Regions from separate parts of the Paenibacillus sp. FSL H7-0690 genome, predicted to be linked through region 3. Evidence: riboswitches for the same ligand, from Rfam matches in the RefSeq annotation. Region 3 holds a riboswitch; each other region holds the start of a gene.
What was found. Region 3 has a riboswitch for cyclic di-AMP ahead of MHI32_RS03020 (hypothetical protein). Riboswitches for the same ligand answer to the same signal wherever they lie in the genome.
Positions count from the first base shown of each region.

Region 1: it holds a riboswitch for cyclic di-AMP, as region 3 does, so the genes downstream of both, MHI32_RS26010 (alpha/beta hydrolase) here and MHI32_RS03020 (hypothetical protein) in region 3, are expected to answer to the same signal.
Region 2: it holds a riboswitch for cyclic di-AMP, as region 3 does, so the genes downstream of both, MHI32_RS25540 (TrkH family potassium uptake protein) here and MHI32_RS03020 (hypothetical protein) in region 3, are expected to answer to the same signal.

Region 1 is NZ_CP150281.1:5,922,087-5,929,063, forward strand. It holds gene mnmH (tRNA 2-selenouridine(34) synthase MnmH) at 1-561, opposite strand, end outside; gene selD (selenide, water dikinase SelD) at 620-1,681, opposite strand; gene MHI32_RS26010 (alpha/beta hydrolase) at 2,285-3,094, opposite strand; cyclic di-AMP (ydaO/yuaA leader) riboswitch at 3,200-3,386, opposite strand; gene MHI32_RS26015 (hypothetical protein) at 3,821-3,994, opposite strand; gene MHI32_RS26020 (Nif3-like dinuclear metal center hexameric protein) at 4,079-4,879, opposite strand; gene MHI32_RS26025 (alpha-glucuronidase family glycosyl hydrolase) at 4,898-6,952, opposite strand.
Region 2 is NZ_CP150281.1:5,808,183-5,815,159, reverse strand. It holds gene MHI32_RS25545 (CPBP family intramembrane glutamic endopeptidase) at 1-747, opposite strand, end outside; cyclic di-AMP (ydaO/yuaA leader) riboswitch at 1,068-1,243, shown strand; gene MHI32_RS25540 (TrkH family potassium uptake protein) at 1,308-2,666, shown strand; gene MHI32_RS25535 (TrkA family potassium uptake protein) at 2,680-3,351, shown strand; gene MHI32_RS25530 (LysR family transcriptional regulator) at 3,888-4,790, opposite strand; gene MHI32_RS25525 (succinate dehydrogenase cytochrome b558 subunit) at 5,193-5,858, shown strand; gene sdhA (succinate dehydrogenase flavoprotein subunit) at 5,904-6,977, shown strand, end outside.
Region 3 is NZ_CP150281.1:650,300-657,276, reverse strand. It holds gene kdpB (potassium-transporting ATPase subunit KdpB) at 1-910, opposite strand, end outside; gene kdpA (potassium-transporting ATPase subunit KdpA) at 927-2,603, opposite strand; gene MHI32_RS03020 (hypothetical protein) at 2,820-3,236, opposite strand; cyclic di-AMP (ydaO/yuaA leader) riboswitch at 3,488-3,677, opposite strand; cyclic di-AMP (ydaO/yuaA leader) riboswitch at 4,097-4,260, shown strand; gene MHI32_RS03015 (hypothetical protein) at 4,329-4,883, shown strand; gene MHI32_RS03010 (hypothetical protein) at 4,898-5,419, shown strand; gene MHI32_RS03005 (hypothetical protein) at 5,460-5,912, shown strand; gene MHI32_RS03000 (hypothetical protein) at 6,372-6,563, opposite strand; gene MHI32_RS02995 (ABC transporter permease) at 6,595-6,977, opposite strand, start outside.

The DNA of each region.
Region 1 (6,977 bases), 1.6 Mb from region 3:
ACGAAGGCCAATCTCACCAAAAATAGAACCACGGTGACCTGCCATCCCTTCCAAATCCAGAACAGGATACCCCTGTGTCTTCAGACGGTGTAACAGATTGGTTTTACCTGTGCCTGTATTTCCGTGAATCACATAAGACTTCGCCTTACATTCATAGGACTCCAATTCGTCGAGCACCCATTTACGATAAGCCTTATAGCCGCCTATCAGCCGGTAAGCATGAATATCCATTAAAGAGAGTACGGTCGCAGTTGTACGACTGCGCATACCTCCCCTCCAGCAGAATACTGCTTTGTCTCCTTGAATCGCTGCAAATTCTTTGACAAAAGAAGGCAGTTTTGCCGCAGCAATCTCCAAACCACGTTCTTTCGCGGCCTGCACACTTGTCTGTTTATACAACGTCCCTACTTCAGCCCGTTCCTGATCATCAAAAAAAGGAATATTCAAACTATCCGGCAGCGTTGCATCTTTATATTCAGAAGGAGATCTAACATCAATAATGGTGATCTGCTTCTTGTTTTTTAACACTCTAAGTTCTTCCAGTGTAATGTCCTGAAACAATATGCTCTCTCCTCTGGTGGCTAACCTTCATAATTTGCTCTAAGCTGATATACAACAGTTATTCCACAGCAGCTATAACCGTAATCTGACCCGGATGCTCTTCCGTTACCTCTCCGATCAATACCGCTTCTACCCCTGCATCTACTAACTCTTTTAGCAAATCTTCGCTTTGTTCAGGGGCCACAGAGATCAGCAGTCCGCCAGAAGTCACAGCGTCACATAGAATATAGCGGCTTAGTTGGTCCATCTCTTCCGGATAAAGAATGCTGCCTTCCAGATGGGCAAAGTTATTCTTAGTGCCTCCTGGAACAAATCCCTGTTCCGCAAGCTCTCTTACTCTTGGCAGCATCGGTACATCGCCTTGACGAATGATCAGGCCCGTGCCGCTCCCTTTAGCCATTTCCGAGGCATGTCCCAGTAGCCCAAATCCGGTAACATCTGTACAAGCATGTACATCATAAGGCTCCATGATTTCAGCCGCTTTTTTATTCAAAGTAGACATTACTGTCGTAAGGCGTGTGGTTTCTTCAGGAGATAGCTGATCCTTTTTAATGGAAGTTGTTAAGATCCCCACACCGATAGGCTTCGTTAGAATCAGCTTGTCTCCCACCTTGGCGCTCGCATTCGTTCTTACTTTGTCAGGATGCACAAGGCCCGTAACGGCCAATCCGAATTTGGGCTCTTTATCGTCGATGGAATGTCCGCCCACAAGAGTAGCTCCTGCTTCCTGTACTTTATCCGCTGCACCGCGCAAAATGTCACCGAGAATACTTTTATCTAAAACAGAAATAGGGAAGGCCACAATATTAAGCACCGTAAGCGGCTTTCCACCCATCGCATAAATATCACTTAATGCATTGGCTGCTGCAATTTGACCAAATGAATAGGGATCATCCACGATCGGCGTGAAAAAATCAACAGTTTGCACTAACGCTAATTCATCACTTAAACGGTACACCCCTGCATCATCACTAGTATCAAGACCTACTAGTAGATCCGGGTTAGGAACAGTTGGTGGCAGACTACGAATAACCTGCATGAGATCGGCGGGACCGATTTTGCAGCCACAGCCCCCTTTTGAAGATAATGAAGTCAGTTTTATAGTTTCAGCTTGAGACATCATGACTCAGCTCCTTTAGTATGAATTATCTTAATCTTACACGAGTAGATCGCATTGTACAAAATGCAAGAGTAGCAGATGCGTTGCTTACTACGCCTCCTTCTATACACTTACCTTCACTACTTAGGGCCTACAGTTCTTTCCCACGTCGGGTGAGCTATATTTGGTGCTGTGGTAGGGTAGGGACATTAAGTAGCGTTCTAGGTACAATATGCTTGTAAATGTTCAACATCCATCGGTTAGTAAAATAACCAAAGGCTGGCTCATTCGTAGATTTCACTACGGATAAGCCAGCCTTTAATTGGATGTCCATTATATTAGGGAAATCCTCCCTAATGTTCATCGATAATCGCTTTAAAATGAGGTTTTTAGGGAATTCCTCCCTAAAAATTCATGCAAATACCCATTTATGGCTAAAAACATCCTATTATTAGGGAGGATTTCCCTAATCTACGTTCTAGGAGCCATAATCTCCTTCATTTTAGGGAGAATTCCCCTAAAGTTCTTCCCAGAAAGACGACCCATAGCCAGCTCATTCCGCCCTGGCTATGGGTCGCCTATTTTCTCACTTAAACGCTTCGCTTGCGAAGGTCTCCCTATAGATCAGCTAATCTGCTGAGTACCCTGCTGCTTCTCTAAGAAACGTTGAAGAATCGCATTGAATTGCTCCGGCTGGCACAGATTACTTGGATCTAATGCGTTCGGAATAATCGCCAACTGCGCATGTGGCAGCTGAGACACCATTTCCTTCATACAATTCACTCCAAATTCATTAAAGTCCCCTACAATACATAAAGCAGGACGTTTAAAAGCCTTTAAGCATCTGGTGTAATCAACATGGCTCGTAGCCAGCCTTTGCCGATATAGCTCCCGGGGACGTTTGTCCAGCAGCCCTCTTCTAATCTCATTGTAGGCCAGACTCCAGCGCTCTCGGTACATCATCCGAATCGAAGGCAACACCAGCTCGCTTGGGAGATAATACATTAGTAAACTGCAATATGCTGCCATAGTTTGTATTTTCCCTACTATTGTTGATCCGTGAGTCCTACAAAAGCTATCCGCAACCACAATGGCTTTTACACGCTCAGGATATTGTTTGGCAATATGCTGAACGACTAAGCCACCATAGGCGATTCCTACAAAAACTGCTTCACGGATACCTAGGTCATTCAACAGCATAATCAGATCCAGACATTGCGTCTCAATAATCTCATGTGGGGCCTCCAGCAGTTTACCAGACTTGCCATTCCCCCGTAAATCGCACAAAATCACTTTATATTTATCGGAAAAATACTCCAGCTGTGGTTTGAACATACTGTGTGTTAATCCATGTCCATGGATAAACACAACCGGAGTGCCAGTTCCATTGATTTCATAATAGAGCGAAGTTCCGTTCAGTTTAGCGATAGGCAAAGGTAACACCTCTTTCATAATAAATTCTACGACTATATCTGCTTAAAAACGCAGCAAAAAACCACAGAGGGATTCTCTGTGGCTATTCATCACTAAACACGCCATTCATCCTCTCTCCATACGCTTACGAGGTTAGCTGTCGGATTCGGGCAGTGAGAGTTGCCCTACCTGCAGGGATGCATATTATGCACCCGGAACAGGATTCACCCCATAACCAGTGCCGACTCTCACATCGGCTGCCAGTTGTTGGTTCCCCCGCTTTCCAGAAACGGAAATTAAGCGGATTGCTTATGTAATTGTAAATTTAAGATAATTCTCAGTTCTGAGATGAATCATACTCTTGTAAGGTTTTCTTGTAAAGGAGGGCTCTGGTCAAAATAATGTTGAAAGCAATGCTTTTCATTTCATATTAAGCATACTCTTCATTTTCTCTTTCTTTTGCTCTTGTTTACTCGTTTTCTTTAGAAAAACAGCTCTGAAGCAAGCGAAAAAGGGGGTGATTCACCAGTACTTTCCTATTTAATAAGAAACGACAATCTTCAATACCAATATTGGGCCAGTTTCTGTACCTTGGGGTGTTGGTCGTTTCTATGTCCCCGATCCGTTTGGCAAGCTTGTTAATATTATTTCACATGAACAGCACGAATGATTTCATAAAAAAGAAAAAAGCTAAGCAGAATCAGAGATATCCCCCTGTCCACTTAGCTTCCTTTTACAATACTATGGCTACAAAAGATCGGCGTTTTTCAATGCATGCTCCCAGCTTGGAAAAAAGAACAGCGCACTTCTCATAAGCTCTGGGTCGCTTTGCTTTACTTGTTTTTTACTGATCGAGCTTCCGTCGCTTTGCAGCTTTTTGATCCGACTTAATACTTCATCAGCCTCCAAAGGAATTTCCATTGAAACACTCCTTTCTCAGTGACCTGTTTCCCTTCATTTTCTCCATAATATGTTTATTTATTCCGTACTCTTAATTTCCCCAGATTAAACCATCTGATAGATGGGTTGTTCAGCAATGAACCGGGTAGGAAGCATGGGATATTTGTCTGCTAAGATTTCAGCTAAATATTTCATCCCCGGCGCTTCACTCTCCGCATGACCTAACATGATGAGCGCTTTAGATCTGCCTTGGTGCCCTGCATCCCGCACATATTCCGGAGTCTCCCACTCTGGTCCTTCTCCAGCAATAATTAAATCAAGATTGTGATCATTAAAAAGTGGAATAGCCATCGTCCCGCCCCCTCTGTAACCTACTAATATCCCTATGCGTTTGCAGGACAGAGACAGGTCACCAGCAGCGCGTACATAAGAGATCCCTAGCTTACTTTTAATATACTGAGCAGCTTCCAGTACAGTCATGGCAGGAATAGTGAGAATCGTAGCAGCCGCTTGCTGCTCTTCCACATAGTCTGACCAATCCAGCTCTCGCAGCAAACCCATCATAATCCCATCTGGCTCTTGCCGATGCCAATAATCATGATAACGAAAAATAGCTATTGGGGAATGTCCGATCAGACTTTTTTTCGCATGATAAACCGGATCACCTTCTAACCACTCGTTCGCCGCATGATGGCTATAAAATACACCTTCATGCGTGATCAGCAAATTGGCTCCTAACGCTATTGCTTGCTCCACAATATTTTGTGTGGCAGAAAAGGCCGTAATAATCCCTGTGACTTCAGTTTCCGGTTCCCCTGGGTTCAGAATATCCACAGTCCCTTCTACCTGTTCCACAGTTCCCATTAAATCTTTCAAAATCGCTCTAATCGTGAGGCTCACTATCATCATCCCTCGGTTCAAAATCTAATAAATCTTTCTGCCTTTAAGATCCTCAATTCCGCTCTTGCGGTAAAAATACGTATTGATCCGATCTCTCCATTCCTGCGCATGCTCTGCTTGCTCTTCAAGACGTTGCTTCACTTGCACATACAATCCACTATCCATGCTGCCTTCAAGTGATTCCCATGTTGCTAGAAGCTGTGCAGCCTGCTCTGCCCCCTCGAAATGAGTATCGTAGATATGTTGTATAACCGTTTGCCCCGATTGCAGAACATGCGTGTATGGAACATGATGGAAGAACAGCAGCAGCTCTTCTGGACAAGACGCTAGATTCTCATAATTTGATGCATTAAGACCCATATACTGTCCGCTATACCCCGTTCCCGATTTGACTGAACGATCCACACCAATGCCCTTATGATCCGCATAATGGTACGTTCCCCACTTGGCGTATTCATATCCATCCACATTCGGCCCATAATGATGATCCGGATTAACCATCCAGCCCACACCTAATGGAGCTGTGTAAGATTCGTAAATCCTCCATGAGTCCATTAACATCCCGCGAATAGCAGCCACTAGACCTTCATCAGTGCCAAAGGTAAGGCGAATCCATTCCTCAGCTATTTCTTTTGCCGTCAGCTCCGGATTCCAAATTAATCTCCCATATCCATACAGATTGGCTTGAGCTAACCCATGCCCCGTCCAGTTCATGTCATCCCCAACATTAGTTACAGCAGCCACACCATTATATTTATTTCCCCACACCGATCCGTCCACAATATGTTTCACAAGCGTAGTTTGCCCTTTGGCATAAGTATTGAAATCAAGGACTTCTTTCCACTGTGGAACGAGATAACAGAGATGCCGCTGCTGCCCCGTATATTCTTGAGCAATCTGAAACTCCATCAGATGATTGGTATGTTCCAGTGCGCCAAACAACGGAGATACCGGTTCTCTGACTTGAAAATCCATCGGTCCATTCTTGATTTGCAGCACTACATTATCATTAAAACGGCCATCCAATGGTTTGAAATGATCATACGCTGCTCTGGCCCGATCGGTCTTACGGTCACGCCAATCCTGCTTGCAGTTATATACGAAACAACGCCAAATCACGATTCCGCCAAACGGCTCCAGTGCTTCTCCCAGCATATTAGCGCCATCGGCATGGTCACGCCCGTAAGTGAATGGCCCTGGTCGATTTTCTGAATCTGCTTTGACCACAAACCCGCCAAAATCAGGGATCACTCGATAAACCTCACCAGCCTTATCTTTCCACCATTGCCGCACCGCTGGGTCCAGTGGATCAGCTGTCTCCAATGCTCCGATCTGTATCGGGCTGGCGAAGTTAGCACTGAGGAATAGCTTAATTCCGTATACGCGGAATATTCCTGCAATTAACGCGATATCAGGCAAATATTGCTCCGTTATAAATAGAGATTCAAGCTCATGAACATTCACATTGTTAATCGAAATCGCGTTGATCCCCACAGAGGACATCAATCTGGCATAATCACGCAGCCGCTTTGTATCGTTAAGAAATTGATTGGACTCGTAAAAAAAGGACCGTCCAGCATAGCCACGTTCAATACTGCCATCAAAATTATCCCAGTGATTAATCATTCGCAGGCCGTTCACCGGATTCATAGACAAATTCAGAGCGTCTATCTCGCTTTCTGTTCCTATCAGCCGTAACAGATGGAATACGCCATACAATATTCCAACAGGCGTTGAAGCACCGACAGCGATACATTGCTCAGTAGCATTTGTACGTATAAGGAAACCTTCAGGACCCAGTGAATCGGTTCGTTCTCCTGCGAATACTCTACTAATTAATGGATTCCCCCCTTGGAAGGTTCCTATAACGATACACGGTCCTTCAGGTTTCGCTGTGAGCAGTGGCGCTTTGCCCAGCATAGAGGTCATCCCCTGTATGAATTCCGCGGCTGCCGCCTGAATCGTCTCGTTGTCCTCCGTTACTACCAACTCAACACACCAATCTATATATTGATTGTATAGAGATCCTGATTTCAGCTGGTCATAGTTGAGCCAAGCCTCATAAGCGGTATTTGTCATGTTTATTCCTCCCGTATAAATAACC
Region 2 (6,977 bases), 1.8 Mb from region 3:
AGAGGTCTGTCCTTGTACGTAGGAGGTATGCCAAGCTGGTGCAGTGAATCCGGCATTAAAGCTGGATACCTGCTCTCCACTGAAATCAAAATAATAGTGCAATAAGGATTCGCCGACCTGAACAGTACTATCCGTATACACTAGCCCATGGCTTCCTGTATTCGATTCAATTTGTAGCTTGGCAGGATTTACTTCCCATTCCTGAAGCCAAGGACGAGCAAGATTCTCCTTCTGCGCTAGAGTGAGGTCAGCTCCCTTGTCCTCTTTTGCACCAACGGAAGCGATGCCTGACCCCTCTTCGGAGGTAACTTTTGCAGCCTTTGAGAAAGCGACAATCTTACCGGTATACATATTGAGGTCAACGATGATTTGCGGCTCTTGCTCCGCTGAAGGAGTAAGCGTTGCCCGAAAGACATCAAAAGGATATTTTTGATCCAATTTTTTCTTGGTGTAGTCCTCCACAAGCTTCTCGCGAGACATATAACCATAAAAGGAAGAGTCCGTCTGGTAAAGTACATTCCATTGATCGTTTGGTGCTTCGGTGTAGTTGAGCTTTTGTTCTGCAAATAATATGGCTTGGTCACGGGCTTCTGCCTTGCTAATGACGGTGGTATCTTCACCTGTAGGGCTGCTAAGCAGTGAAGGGGAAATCTGAAACATAATAAATAGAATAAGACCGATAATGCCCGAGATGATGAGCCTCTTGGAGAGGGCACGTTGCTGTAAGGGCTGGCCGACGGGATTCATGTAACGCCTCCTTGTTATGTACTGACAATGTTATGTTCCATTATAGTATTAGTGCCTGGTTGGTTACAAAAAACATTATATGTTCTTTTTATGGGTAATAGAGATAGTATAGAATAGTCATGTGAATTTATACCATGAATTTTATCGTGTTCATTTCTGCACGAATGATGAGAATCGGTGTAATTGCAGGGAAAACACGGAAAAGTGATGAGAAAAGGCACTCCTTTTGATGCAGTCTCTTTAAACCGCATTTTTTCATGTGAATGAGCATTAATTGTGTCTTTGTGAATTCACTAAATAACGTATATAATTTGTATGCAATTGTATAGTAGCCGAATTTCTGGTGAAAACGGGGGAACCATAAGAAGTGATGAAAAGTGGAGTGTACACGATAAATGGCACTTTCATCAGGGGTGAATTTCGTTCTGGGAACGAATAGGGCAGCCTGCACAGTCCGAATCCGACAGCTAACCTCGTAGGCTAATTTACTGCAGGAACCAAGTCAGCATTGGTTTTCCAGTGCTTTTTTTGTTGGAATTTTTGATAAGAAGGTGAGCAAAGTGGCTTCACAGTTTCGCAGGATTTCTGAATTTAAGTTTCTGAAGCTCTCGCCGCCGCAGATACTGGTGCTTGGTTTTGCATCGATCATTCTGATAGGGGCCCTGCTGCTTATGCTGCCCATCTCAAGCACAAGCGGGAATTCCGTGGAATTTATTGATGCATTATTTACTTCAACGTCGGCAACCTGTGTTACAGGGCTTGTTGTGCTGGATACCGGAACTTCGTTCACGATTTTTGGGAAAACCGTAATTATGATCCTGATCCAGATCGGCGGCTTAGGTTTTATGACCATGGCCACTCTATTTTCACTGGTGTTAAAGCGTAAAATATCTTTGCGGGACAGGCTAATCCTACAGGAAGCCATGAATCAAGGCTCTATGGAAGGAATTGTGCGACTGATCCGGAGAGTCCTCATATATTCTCTTGTCATAGAAGGCTGTGCCGCTGTGCTGCTGTCTATTCGCTGGGCTTTTGATATGCCGTTGGGAAAAGCGATTTATTATGGCATATTTCATGCGGTGTCTATGTTTAATAATGCGGGGTTCGATATTTTTGGGGATTTTCGCAGTTTAACTGATTATGTATATGATCCGCTTGTGAATATTATTGTGATGTTTCTGATTGTCTCCGGCGGGATTGGTTTTATTGTAATGTCAGATCTGGTGGAGTTTCGGGTAACCCGCAGGCTGTCTCTACATAGTAAAGTTGTCCTGTCCACCAGTACAGGGCTGATTCTGATCGGAGCTTTGGTTATTTTTATATTTGAGTTTACTAACACTCGTACCCTGGGTTCACTGAATTTCGGCGGTAAAATATTATCGGCCTTCTTTCAATCCGTGTCTCCCCGTACGGCTGGCGCGAACACAGTAGATATTGCTGGACTTCGGCAGGCTACACAATTTTTTATAGTGATTCTTATGTTTATTGGTGCTTCTCCGGGCTCAACGGGCGGGGGGATTAAGACAACAACCTTTACGATGATGATTGGTGCTGTAATTGCTATGCTGCGTGGACGGGAAGATGTTGTGTTGTTCCGTTATCGGCTGGCTCAAGAGCGCATCTACAAGGCATTAACGATCACGCTGCTGGCTTTGTTGTTAATCGCCTCTGTGTCGATGATACTCTCCACAACTGAAGACAGTAATTTCTTGGCAATCTTGTTTGAGACGACCTCCGCCTTTGCTACGGTAGGACTGACTATGGGGCTAACTCCGGAACTGTCAGCGATCGGTAAGATTCTACTCTGTCTGACGATGTTTGCAGGTCGGCTAGGTCCACTAACCTTAGCGTATGCACTCGGTCCCAAACAGGGTAAACCACTGTATAAGTATCCGGAAGGTAAAATAATTATTGGATAGGAGTTAATTAGAAATGAAAGCACAGCAATTTGTAGTAATCGGCTTAGGTCGCTTCGGTTCAAGCCTGGCGCTTGAGCTGATGGAAATGGGCTACGAGGTGCTCGGCATTGACCACCATGAAGAACGCGTGGAGGAAATGAGCGATCAGCTGACGCATACGGTAGTAGCAGATGCTACAGATGAGGGAATTATGCGCTCGCTTGGTGTACGGAACTTTGATTGTGGGATTGTTGCGATTGGTGACAATATGGAGAGAAGCATTCTGGCGGCCATTTTGTTGAAGGAGATTGGAGTCAAGCAAGTGGTGGCTAAGGCAATCTCTATCCTTCATGGCCGCGCACTGTCGCGGCTGGGGGTTGATCGGGTTATTTTTCCGGAGCGGGATATGGGGATTCGTGTGGCACATCAGCTGGTGACGCCCAATTTGCTGGATTATATTGAACTGTCCAAGGATTATAAAATTGTCGAGCTGACCGTACCTTCCTGCATGAACGGCAGAAGCTTGTCTGATTTAAATACAAGAGCTAAATATGGCTGCAGTATTGTTGCCCTAAATAGGGAAAGCGGAATAATCGTCGCTCCAACTGCCCATGATTATTTGAGTGAAGGCGATGTTATGGTACTCATTGGTCCTAATGAAAGTATTGACCGTTTTGAGAGTGAAGTTGTGAACCAAGAATCATAGGAAAAGAAGCTGACTCAAAAGTAGTGAATTCTACTTGGAGGCAGCTTCTTTTTTATGGAGTAAAGAGTAGGAAAAGTAATGGATTTACTGTGTCGTATGACATTAGACCACGCGTTGTTTTCTATAATGTTGGTTTGGTCGGTGCGCGACTTGCTAGGTGTGGTTATCGTACGGCTTGCAATTAGATGATTTGTGGTATCTGTGACGGTGAAATATGTGTGGCGAAAAGCGATATGTGTTCTTTGTTTGTGCGATGTACAGAGTGGGTTTTAAACTAGTTGGGGAAAAACTCCCTGAAAATAGCCGCTATTCGCTCTAAATGAACGACATTAGGGAATTCCTCCCTAATAAACAGAGGGATTCCTTAATTAGTTACTGAATCGGCCGAAAATTAGGGAAGTTTTCCCTAATTTTAAGTCTGCTGAACAGAAATCTCTGAACTTCAGGGAGAAATTCCCTAATTACGCTATAAGTACTTCACTTATTGCCTCATTTGGAGATCACTAGGTGCGCCCCTTGATTCATTTGGTCCGGCTTTACTGCTCACGTTCTGTCAGAAACATCTCTTCGGTAACTTGCACCAGACTGCGAGCCGCCGTGCTCATGCTTCCATCGTCACGGTAGATCAGGCAGGTGGTCCGTTGAGTTTGCTCCAGCTCCTTGATATGTAAGGACACCAGCCCGCCGCCGTTCAGCAGTTCTGGACGCAGATAAGACTTTGGCAGTAACGCAGCCGCTTTGACGGTCGGAAGCAGCCGTACGATGGCTTCGAAGGAGTCAATCTCCATGCGCACATCGGGATCAATCCCGCAGCGCTGGAATAGATCGTCCGTCAGACGCCGGTACCAGGTCCCCTTTGAGAAGAGAATCATAGGCAGCCGGGATAGATTATCCATGGTTAGCTTGGAAGATAAATTTAAAGGATGCTGCTCTGAGACGACTAGTCGCAGTTGATCCTCAAATAGAGAAATGCAGCGCAACCCGGGTTCTTGAATAGAGGAAGCGATCAGACCTACATCTGATTTTCCCTCACTAACTGAGGATACGATCTCATGCGTTCGGCCTGTGATCAGCTTCAGCTCTGCGGTCGGATATTTGTCCATATAAGCGTTTACCAGCGGCGGAAGCGTGGTCTGCAGGGAGGTAAGACTAGCCCCCAAGGTGACAAGCCTTGGCTCCCCCTCTTTGAATTTGGAAAGAGCCTCCAGAAACTTGGAACGCTGCTGCCGTTGTTCAAGCGCATAGGAATAAGTGAGACGCCCAACCTCGGTTAACTCCAGTCGTTTGCCATAACGATTAAACAGTGCAACCCCCAGACGTTCCTCGAGTTTAGAAATTTTGCGAGACAAGGCGGGCTGGGATAGATTGAGCTGGCGTGAGGCCCGGTTTAAGCTGGAATGTTCCACAACTGCTGCAAAAACATCTAAATCGTCAAACATAATTGAGTTCCTCTCCTAATGCGATGTACGATCAGTAGTGATGAAATTCATAGCCGTAAGAGTAACTGTTCTTATTACATAAGGAAAATCAGGTTATGTCGGAAAATGTTGTTTTGCTAAATGAGAATTATTATCATATAAAATCTATTCTTATGCGTTTATTGTATAACGTTTAATAATTAGATTGCAATTCCCTTATAAGCGAAAAAAGAGTAACATGAAAAGTGACACAAGATATTCACATTTTGTGAAAAATAAAACTAAGTCCGGTAAACTCTAGGATAACGGTAAATTAAGGAATTATGTCATTGGATTGTCAACGTTATCCTGTGTCAAATGTAGTTCCGGCGGTGAATACCCATTAATGAAAACGCTGTTTTAATCGGAAAGGGGTTACTTTGTATGAAAGGATTTTATTCCAGAAAGATTCATTCCTTGCTAGGCGTTATCCCACTTGGAGCCTTCTTCATTGAGCACATGATGACGAATTTTGCGGCTGTAGAGGGTGGCGCTTCCGGTTTCACTGACAGCGTGTTATGGCTGAACAGCCTGCCGCTCGTCTTCTTCCTGGAATTGTTCGGTATATGGCTTCCTCTGCTGTACCATGGGGTATACGGACTTTATATTGCGTATCAATCCAAGCCGAACTTGAACCGTTTCAACATTGAAAGAAACTGGCGTTATACCCTGCAACGGATTACAGGTATTGTTACCTTCATCTTTATCGTCTGGCACTTGTTCCAAACACGGGTTCAGGTGGCGGTGGGTAATGTGGAGCACGAAGAATTAGGCGGTCTGATGCATGATATCGTGACTCAGCCACTTCTGCTGACACTGTATATTATCGGTATCGTTGCTGCATGCTTCCACTTCTCGAACGGTCTCTGGTCTTTCTTGATCAGCTGGGGAATCACCGTAGGTCCACGTGCACAGCGGGTATCTTCTTACCTCTGTCTTGGCATATTTGTATTAGTAACTTTCATGTTCCTGATTTCGCTGGTTACTTTCCGTGACAGTGAATTTCAAACTGCAGCAACCATTGCCCAGTCCATAAAGACCTTCATTTAATTTAAGAATCCTTTCTGATATTTTCGATAAAAGGAGTGAACTATCATGGCAACATCCGATATCATTATCGTGGGCGGCGGCCTGGCCGGCCTGATGGCTACCATCAAGGCAGCGGAAGCTGGTGCGCATGTCCATTTATTCTCATTAGTTCCTGTAAAAAGATCACACTCCGTATGTGCGCAAGGCGGCATCAATGGCGCTGTAAATACCAAAGGTGAGGGCGACTCCCCTTGGGAGCATTTTGACGACACCGTCTATGGCGGTGACTTTTTGGCGAATCAGCCGCCGGTTAAGGCGATGTGTGAAGCTGCGCCAGGTATCATTCACCTTATGGACCGGATGGGCGTTATGTTCAACCGCACACCGGAAGGTCTGCTCGACTTCCGTCGTTTCGGCGGAACGAAGCGGCACCGTACAGCTTTTGCCGGCGCGACTACAGGCCAACAGCTGCTGTACGCGTTGGATGAGCAGGTGCGCCGTTGGGAAGCTGAAGGTCTCGTAACTAAACGCGAGAACTGGGAGTTCCTTTCAGCTATCATCGACGACGAAGGTGTATGCCGAGGCATCAGTGCCCAGAATCTTAAGACGATGGAGATTGAGACTTTTCCTGCGGATGCTGTTATTTTGGCAAGCGGCGGGCCGGGTATTATTTTTGGCAAAACAACAAACTCCGTAATTAATACAGGGACAGCCGCAAGTGCGGTATACCAACAGGGCGTACATTATGCCAACGGAGAATTTATCCAGATTCACCCAACGGCTATTCCGGGAGATGACAAGCTCCGCCTGATGTCGGAATCGGCACGTGGCGAGGGCGGCCGTATCTGGACTTATAAAGACGGGAAACCGTGGTATTTCCTCGAAGAAAAATATCCGTCCTACGGTAACTTGGTGCCGCGCGATATTGCTACACGTGAAATTTTTAATGTGTGTGTGGATCAAGGGCTGGGCATTAATGGCGAGAACATGGTGTATTTGGACCTCTCTCACAAGGATCCGAAAGAGCTGGACGTGAAGCTTGGCGGGATTATTGAAATTTACGAAAAATTCATGGGGGATGATCCCCGTAAAATACCAATGAAGATCTTCCCGGCTGTGCACTATTCTATGGGCGGCATG
Region 3 (6,977 bases):
CTAGAATCATTGTATTAATGTCGCCGGCAGCTTCAACGGCCTTCCCTGACATAGCAAGGACATTAAACTGTGTGACGCGGTCCATCCCTGCTATCCCGATAGCGGAGAGTAGGCCCCCGATTGTGGTCGGGATCAGACAGACCAGCAAGGCGATCATAACAGGAATATCTAGATCAACGCCCAGATAAGTCGCAATTGGCCGCAAGGTCACTACTACAATCAGGAAAATCAACGTCAGACTGATCAAGAGTGTATTTAGTGCAATTTCATTGGGTGTCTTTTGACGTTTCGCCCCTTCAACGAGGGAGATCATCCGATCCAGGAATGACTCACCGGGATCACTGGTAATTTTGACTTTAATCTCATCACTGACTACCCGGGTGCCGCCAGTGACTGAGCCAAAATCTCCGCCGGCTTCCTTAATAACAGGTGCAGATTCACCTGTAATTGCAGATTCATCTACGGAGGCCAGCCCTTCAATTACTTCACCATCGCCAGGGATAAGTTCTCCCTGACTGACGATGACAATATCTCCTTTACGAAGCTCGGAAGAAGAAACGGTCTTCACAGACCCTCCAACGAGTTTGTTAGCTGTGATATCCTGTTTCGTTTTCTTGAGTGAATCCGCCTGGGCTTTCCCGCGGCCTTCAGCCAGCGCTTCAGCGAAGTTGGCAAACAGCACTGTGAATAGCAGAATGAACAACACTGTGATATTGAAGCCTACCGATTTCTCTGCATTAAAATATCCGGGGGCCAGTACCATAAGCAATACAATAATCGTACCGATTTCGACTACGAACATGACCGGATTTTTAATTAACGTCACCGGGTTAAGCTTAATAAAGCTATCCTTTACAGCGCTTAGGAGTATGGGTCCCGTCAGCAGCTTTTTTCTTTTTACAGTACTCATCTTGTTCTCCCTCTTCCTACCGTAAGGTCAAATATTCTGCAATCGGGCCGAGCACAATGACTGGCAGAAACGTCAGAGCCCCGATAATTACTACGGTACCAATCAGAATTCCGGTGAACAGACCATTGTCTGTGCGGAATGTGCCAATCGTCTCAGGAACTGGCTTCTTCTGGATCAGTGAGCCTGCAACTGCCAGCATCGCGATTATAGAGACATAACGGCCAAGCAGCATTACGATTGCGGTTGTAACATTCCAAAAGGTGGTGTTGTCCGCAAGCCCTTCAAATCCTGAACCATTGTTCGCGGCAGAAGAGACATATTCATATAACACTTGGCTAAGTCCATGGAATCCGGGATTCGTGATGGAACCGTTGCCCAAGTCCGTTAAGAACGCACCTGCTGTTGGTACAAGGATAATGAATGGATGCACAAGGATAGCAATCGCAATTAGCTTCATCTCCTTGGCTTCTATCTTTCGCCCGAGAAACTCTGGTGTTCTGCCAACCATTAGTCCACATAAGAAGACACCCATGATGGCATACATCAGCATATTGATTAGTCCGACACCTTTTCCCCCGAAGACGTTGTTGAGCATCATTAGGGCCAGAGGGGTAATGCCACCCAGCGGTGTCAGCGTATCATGCATATTGTTAACACTACCTGTCGTAGCTGCCGTTGTTACCGAAGTGAACAGCGAAGATTGCGGGATACCAAAACGTACCTCTTTACCTTCCATGCTGCCTTGCGAAGACTCGATCCCCAGCGCATTGATAGCTGGATTGCCTTTGGTTTCCGCATAATAATTCAATCCCAGCAGTAGTACGAACAAGGTCATCATTGCTGTGAAAATCACCCAGCCCTGACGTTTGTTCTTAGCGAACAACCCGTACATATATGGCAAAGAGGCTGGCAGCATCCACATAGAGAGAATCTCCAGAACGTTCGTAAGTGGATTAGGGTTCTCAAAAGGATGTGCTGAATTGGCTCCGAAGAAGCCGCCACCATTCGTACCTAAGTGTTTAATTGATTCCAAAGAAGCGACTGGACCGATAGCGATTTGTTGCGTCTGGCCTTCAAGTGTAGTGACCTCAAGCGATGGCTTGAGCGTTTGTGGCACATGCAATCCTACCAGCACCAATGAAACTAGCAGAGCTAATGGAATGAATACACGAATATGTGCTTTTACGAAGTCCTCGAAAAAGTTCCCGACTGATTTCTGTCCTGTAATCCCTCTGACAAAAGCAACCGCAACAGAAAATCCGCTCGCTGCAGACGTGAACATCATCATCGTGATGACTGCCATTTGTGAAAAATACGATAGTCCCGTCTCCCCGCTATAATGCTGCAGGTTCGTATTGGTCATAAAGCTGATCACCGTATTGAATGAAAGCGTCTGTTCCATATCGGCAATTCCATTCGGGTTCAGCGGCAATCCCCGCTGTAATCTTAGAAAAATATAACTGAAAGCAACCAGTACGATATTAGTTAAAACAAAGCTGAGTGCGTACTTCTTCCAGGACATTCCGTCCCGTTTTTTCAGGCCGATCAGCTTATAAATACCTTTCTCTGTGCCTGCAAACCAGCGATCCGTACGATTCGGTTCGTTAGAAAATACATGATATAAATACGTTCCCATCGGCTTGACCAGCAAGATGAGAATTACAATTACGACAACTATTTGCAAAATGCCCATGAATGCCCCTCCTTAAAATTTCTCAGGATGAATCAACGCGTAAACCAGATATATAAACAACAGTAGGGTAACAGCGATTACTAGAATCACAGCTTATCCCTCCCCGTATCCTCAACTACACCTGCGCACCAGCGCATAAAGCCATAAAATAACCCGTAAATTACAGCTAACGAAGCCACCATATACAGATCCATCATATCTTCCGCACTCCTTCCATTATCCTTGATGAGGTGATCTATCGATTAGAAAATCAGCATCACCACTATGGGAATAGATTACATAGCTCGCCCCAAGTCTTTTATAGACCAATCTAGGATTTATTGAACTTGTAATCACAAAAATCGGCTGTGTCGTCCAGGTACGGCACATCTGAATATAGCGGCAGCAAAGCGGAAAGCTGCTCTCAAACAGATATACCCTGCCTACCGGGAACGATGGGCGAAACCAAGTGCTCTGATGGCGGGTATCCACAAGAATAACCTGCTCAATCCCGAGCTCCTCAAGTAAAGCTTTCTCAGCCACATTGTTGGTTAATCCCGCCATCTTAATACCCCTGAACTTCAGAAGTTTAATGAAATGTTCTCCCGCCTTTGTAGGCGCACATACAAGCACATATTCATTCTGATCCGTCATCTTTTTTTCTCCTCCTGCTCATTTACAACAAGGAGGCAACGAAAATCTCCGAAAGGATGTTGACCTATCGTCATTTTCGGGCACAACCTAAAGCTCGGTTGTGTCACGTCATTAGACGCTGCCTTACAAATACCGCTAATGATGAATTTAGCGACCTCTTAGGGGAGGCCTCCATAAATGCTTTGCTTCTAAGAGCACAGCAAAAAGCCACAAAGGATCTCCTCTGTGGCTCGCTAGCGGTCACATTGCACTCATCCTCTCTCCATACGCTTACGAGGTTAGCTGTCGGATTCGGGCGGTGAGAGTCGCCCTACCTGTATAGATGCGAGCTCACTCACACCCTCTACAGGATTCACCCCATAATCGGCTTCCGACTCTCACATCGGCTGCCGATTGTTGGTTCCCCCGCTTTCCTTATCGGAAATTAAGCGGATCAAATATTCGATTGTCGTTGAAACAGGAGTAATCATACTCTTATGCACGAAGACTTGTAAAACCTGAATGATGCCAAAATAATGCAAATTAAAAACTATTTTCCCATTAGATAGCGCTTACTTGATATCTAATCTCTCTATATCTCTTGTTTACTCGAGTTTGGAGCGTTTAATCGCTATCTATAACCCATGTGATTTTATTCACCTTTTTAGAGCGAAAATACTGCAAATTCCCATTATAGGTAGAAACGCAAGAAGCTGAGGCTGAACGAGAAAGAGGCGCGATAACACGCCATAAATACCTATTTACCTCGTTTTTCAGTCGTAGTCGGCAGGATATGGTTAAAATTGCTCTAAAAGAACATTTTCCGTTTTTTACAGAAAATCTTGAAAAGAGTATGATTCGGGTTGAATCCAATTCATGAAAAACAATCAACGCTGAGTTCCTGCATTGCAGGGAACGGGGGAACCATCAGGCCACCTGGCCTACTTGGGGTGAATCCAAAGGAGACTGCATAAGTCTCAATAGGTAGGGCGACTCTCACCGTCCGAATCCGACAGCTAACCTCGTAAGCGTAAAGAGAGAGACCCTTGATCCGCCACGCTTTGGCCCAGGTATATCTGCCTGTAATCCAAAACCGCAGCAGAGGTCCTCCTCTTGCTGCGGTTTTTGCGTTACCTGAGCTTATTAGGTGATAGCACGCTGGATGGGGTGAATGTTTTGAAGCACTATTATTTAGGGATACATCAAGGGCTGCTTGAGCCGATAAGTCTAAATTACGTTTGTTTCGGGGCCTTGTGGTTCGAAGAACATAATCACAGGTACATTGTAGGCTATGCATTTGGCCAGAACCAGATCCAAGCCCTTCGCCAGTTCAGCACACCTTCTTCTTGTAAAGACTGTTTAGACTCTAAGATTGTATATGAGATATATAAAAAAATTCGAGAACAACAGCAGCAGCAGGATTGGTCATCACACCAAAAGCTCCCGTGGTTTACAGCCTTCAAGGAGCCTTGGAAAGATGTAAGCGCCGGTTGGTATGTCTTGAGATCCCGCAGCACCTTTCCCTTACATCTATCTGTTATACGAAAAGAGAAGTTCCGACTATGGCTAGAGCATACCGCAGTCTGTGAGAATAAAATGGAAATGCTCGCTTGTGTAGAAAAGGCTAGTGTCACTCATCATGTAGACTTAAAGCTTTTGGAAATCTAAGGAGGAACCCTACTATGGACCAGCGCAGACTATCCCGCATTGAAGTATTTGTATTGGATGAACCCGAGCCTATTCACTATGGAATGGAAGGGGCTGAAGGCTGCCGTTATGGTATTCTGAAGCTCACCTGTAAGGGAGGCTGCAGTTGGGGGGCTTGTCTGATCTCTGCCAACACCAAAAATTTCGATCTCATTAAATGGAGTTCTTTTTTACGGGCTATCTGTCATTGCCGTCTTGAGGAAGCGCTGGATAAGGTCCGTCGCGAAGGTTCAGATTGGGAGCAGGTTAAGCTTGAGCTAGTTCAGGGTGCTTTGCAGGATTTAAAGGCCAAGCTCCAGGGTAAATCCTTGGCAGGGCATATTCAGCAAGGGCGTCTGTACAGTGTTGCAGCAGGGGGGAGCAATTCCAGAAGTGAACGGCTCTACTACAAACCTTCCAAAGCTTTATCCAGTGCCTCCCAGCAGAAACACAGTTGCCCGGAACCAGACACCGCCGATCTCATCAATAAATCCATCTCTTACTTTTCTATATTATAGATTCAAGCAAATCTCTCAATCTGAAAGGATCGTGTTCACCATGCCTGACCCCTTACCTCCCGAGTCCACCTACAGTACTAAATTTGCAGAGTGTGTTCAAAAGTATACTAATGAAGTCTACGTACTTAGTTCCATGTTGTTAGAACAATCTAATGAGGCAGACAAGATTACTATCCGCACCTTCACAGAGCTTCATAAAATATATCGTCAGGATGATTTCGATCCTCAGTTATTCTCTATCCACGCTTACCGCACTTGTATTCGCCAGTGTGCTGATTCTTTTGCCCGGCGCTCGCTTCTATCGGCTAAGGCATTACCTTGGGAGGAACAGCTTGTGAAGGTCATGTGGTACGGTCTAAAGCTGCCTCTTTCTCAAATAAGCATTATTCTGCAAAAAAGTGTTCCCGCACTGAAAACACAGCTTAGAGCTGTACGGGAGCAGATGACCACCCAAACGGATATACTAACGAGCGCAAATCTTTCTATAATTTAGTCACTGACTAGAATTCAGACAATCTTTAAGCGCATGAAGCATCTAACGGACTCAGGAGCCTTTAATTGAAGCTTTTCCACAAATATGGCCGGCGTTCGGACTCCAGTAGAAATCCCGAGCGATGAACGTCTTGGATCGTCTTAAAGCAAGCCCTAATCATCTTCCACCAAGGCTTACGGACCCAGATGACGTTACTTACACGTTTATCGCCTTTTGAGCATAGTATCGGACTCCAGTGCAACTATTTGGTTAAAAGAGCTACTAATTCACCATTTTTCATGCCAATAGCGACTATAGTGTCCGATATCTTGCTAAATCTCGATGATTGTTGCATTTAAGTGCTGCTGGGTCCGTTAGCTATATCAGCTCGTATACAAAGAGATTGCCAACTCAAAAACGGGGATATCCCAACAACCATAAATGGTTGTTAGGATACCCCCGAAAATTCAGTTCCTACTATTACACTTTACTCTTACGCGCCTTACCGTACATCCACAATCCTGCCAACATCCCCACTATAGCAACACCAGTCAATACGCCTTGAACGAAATCCATAAAAGTGGAGCCATCCGGAAGCATTCTACTAACCGTAGCCAGCGATACCGAACTCATTAAAAGCATAATGGTATATTGTTCGCTTGTAGACATCATTAGCACTCCTTAAAAGTTATATGAGGTCTTCTTAGATCTTGTAAGCTTTCATTGCTTTTCTGATTTCTTTAATACTTGGGCGTTTGCCGTACATCAGTACGCCGGTACGATAGATCTTGGCTGCCAGCCATCCGAAGATGAAGGTAGTCACAAGCAGGATCAGCAGCGATACAATGACTTGCCAGATCGCCACCTCGCCGACACCAATTCGGAGCAGCATCGTCAATGGTGAGGTGAAAGGCACATAACTCGCTATCTTAACCACTAGAGTATCTGCATTGGAGATACTGAACAGTGGAACATAGAACGCTACGAAGCCTAACATCATGATTGGCATTACCGCCTGACCGAGATCCTCCGTACGGCTGACAATCGAACCTACAGCCGCATACATCAAGGCATAGAGGAAGTAAC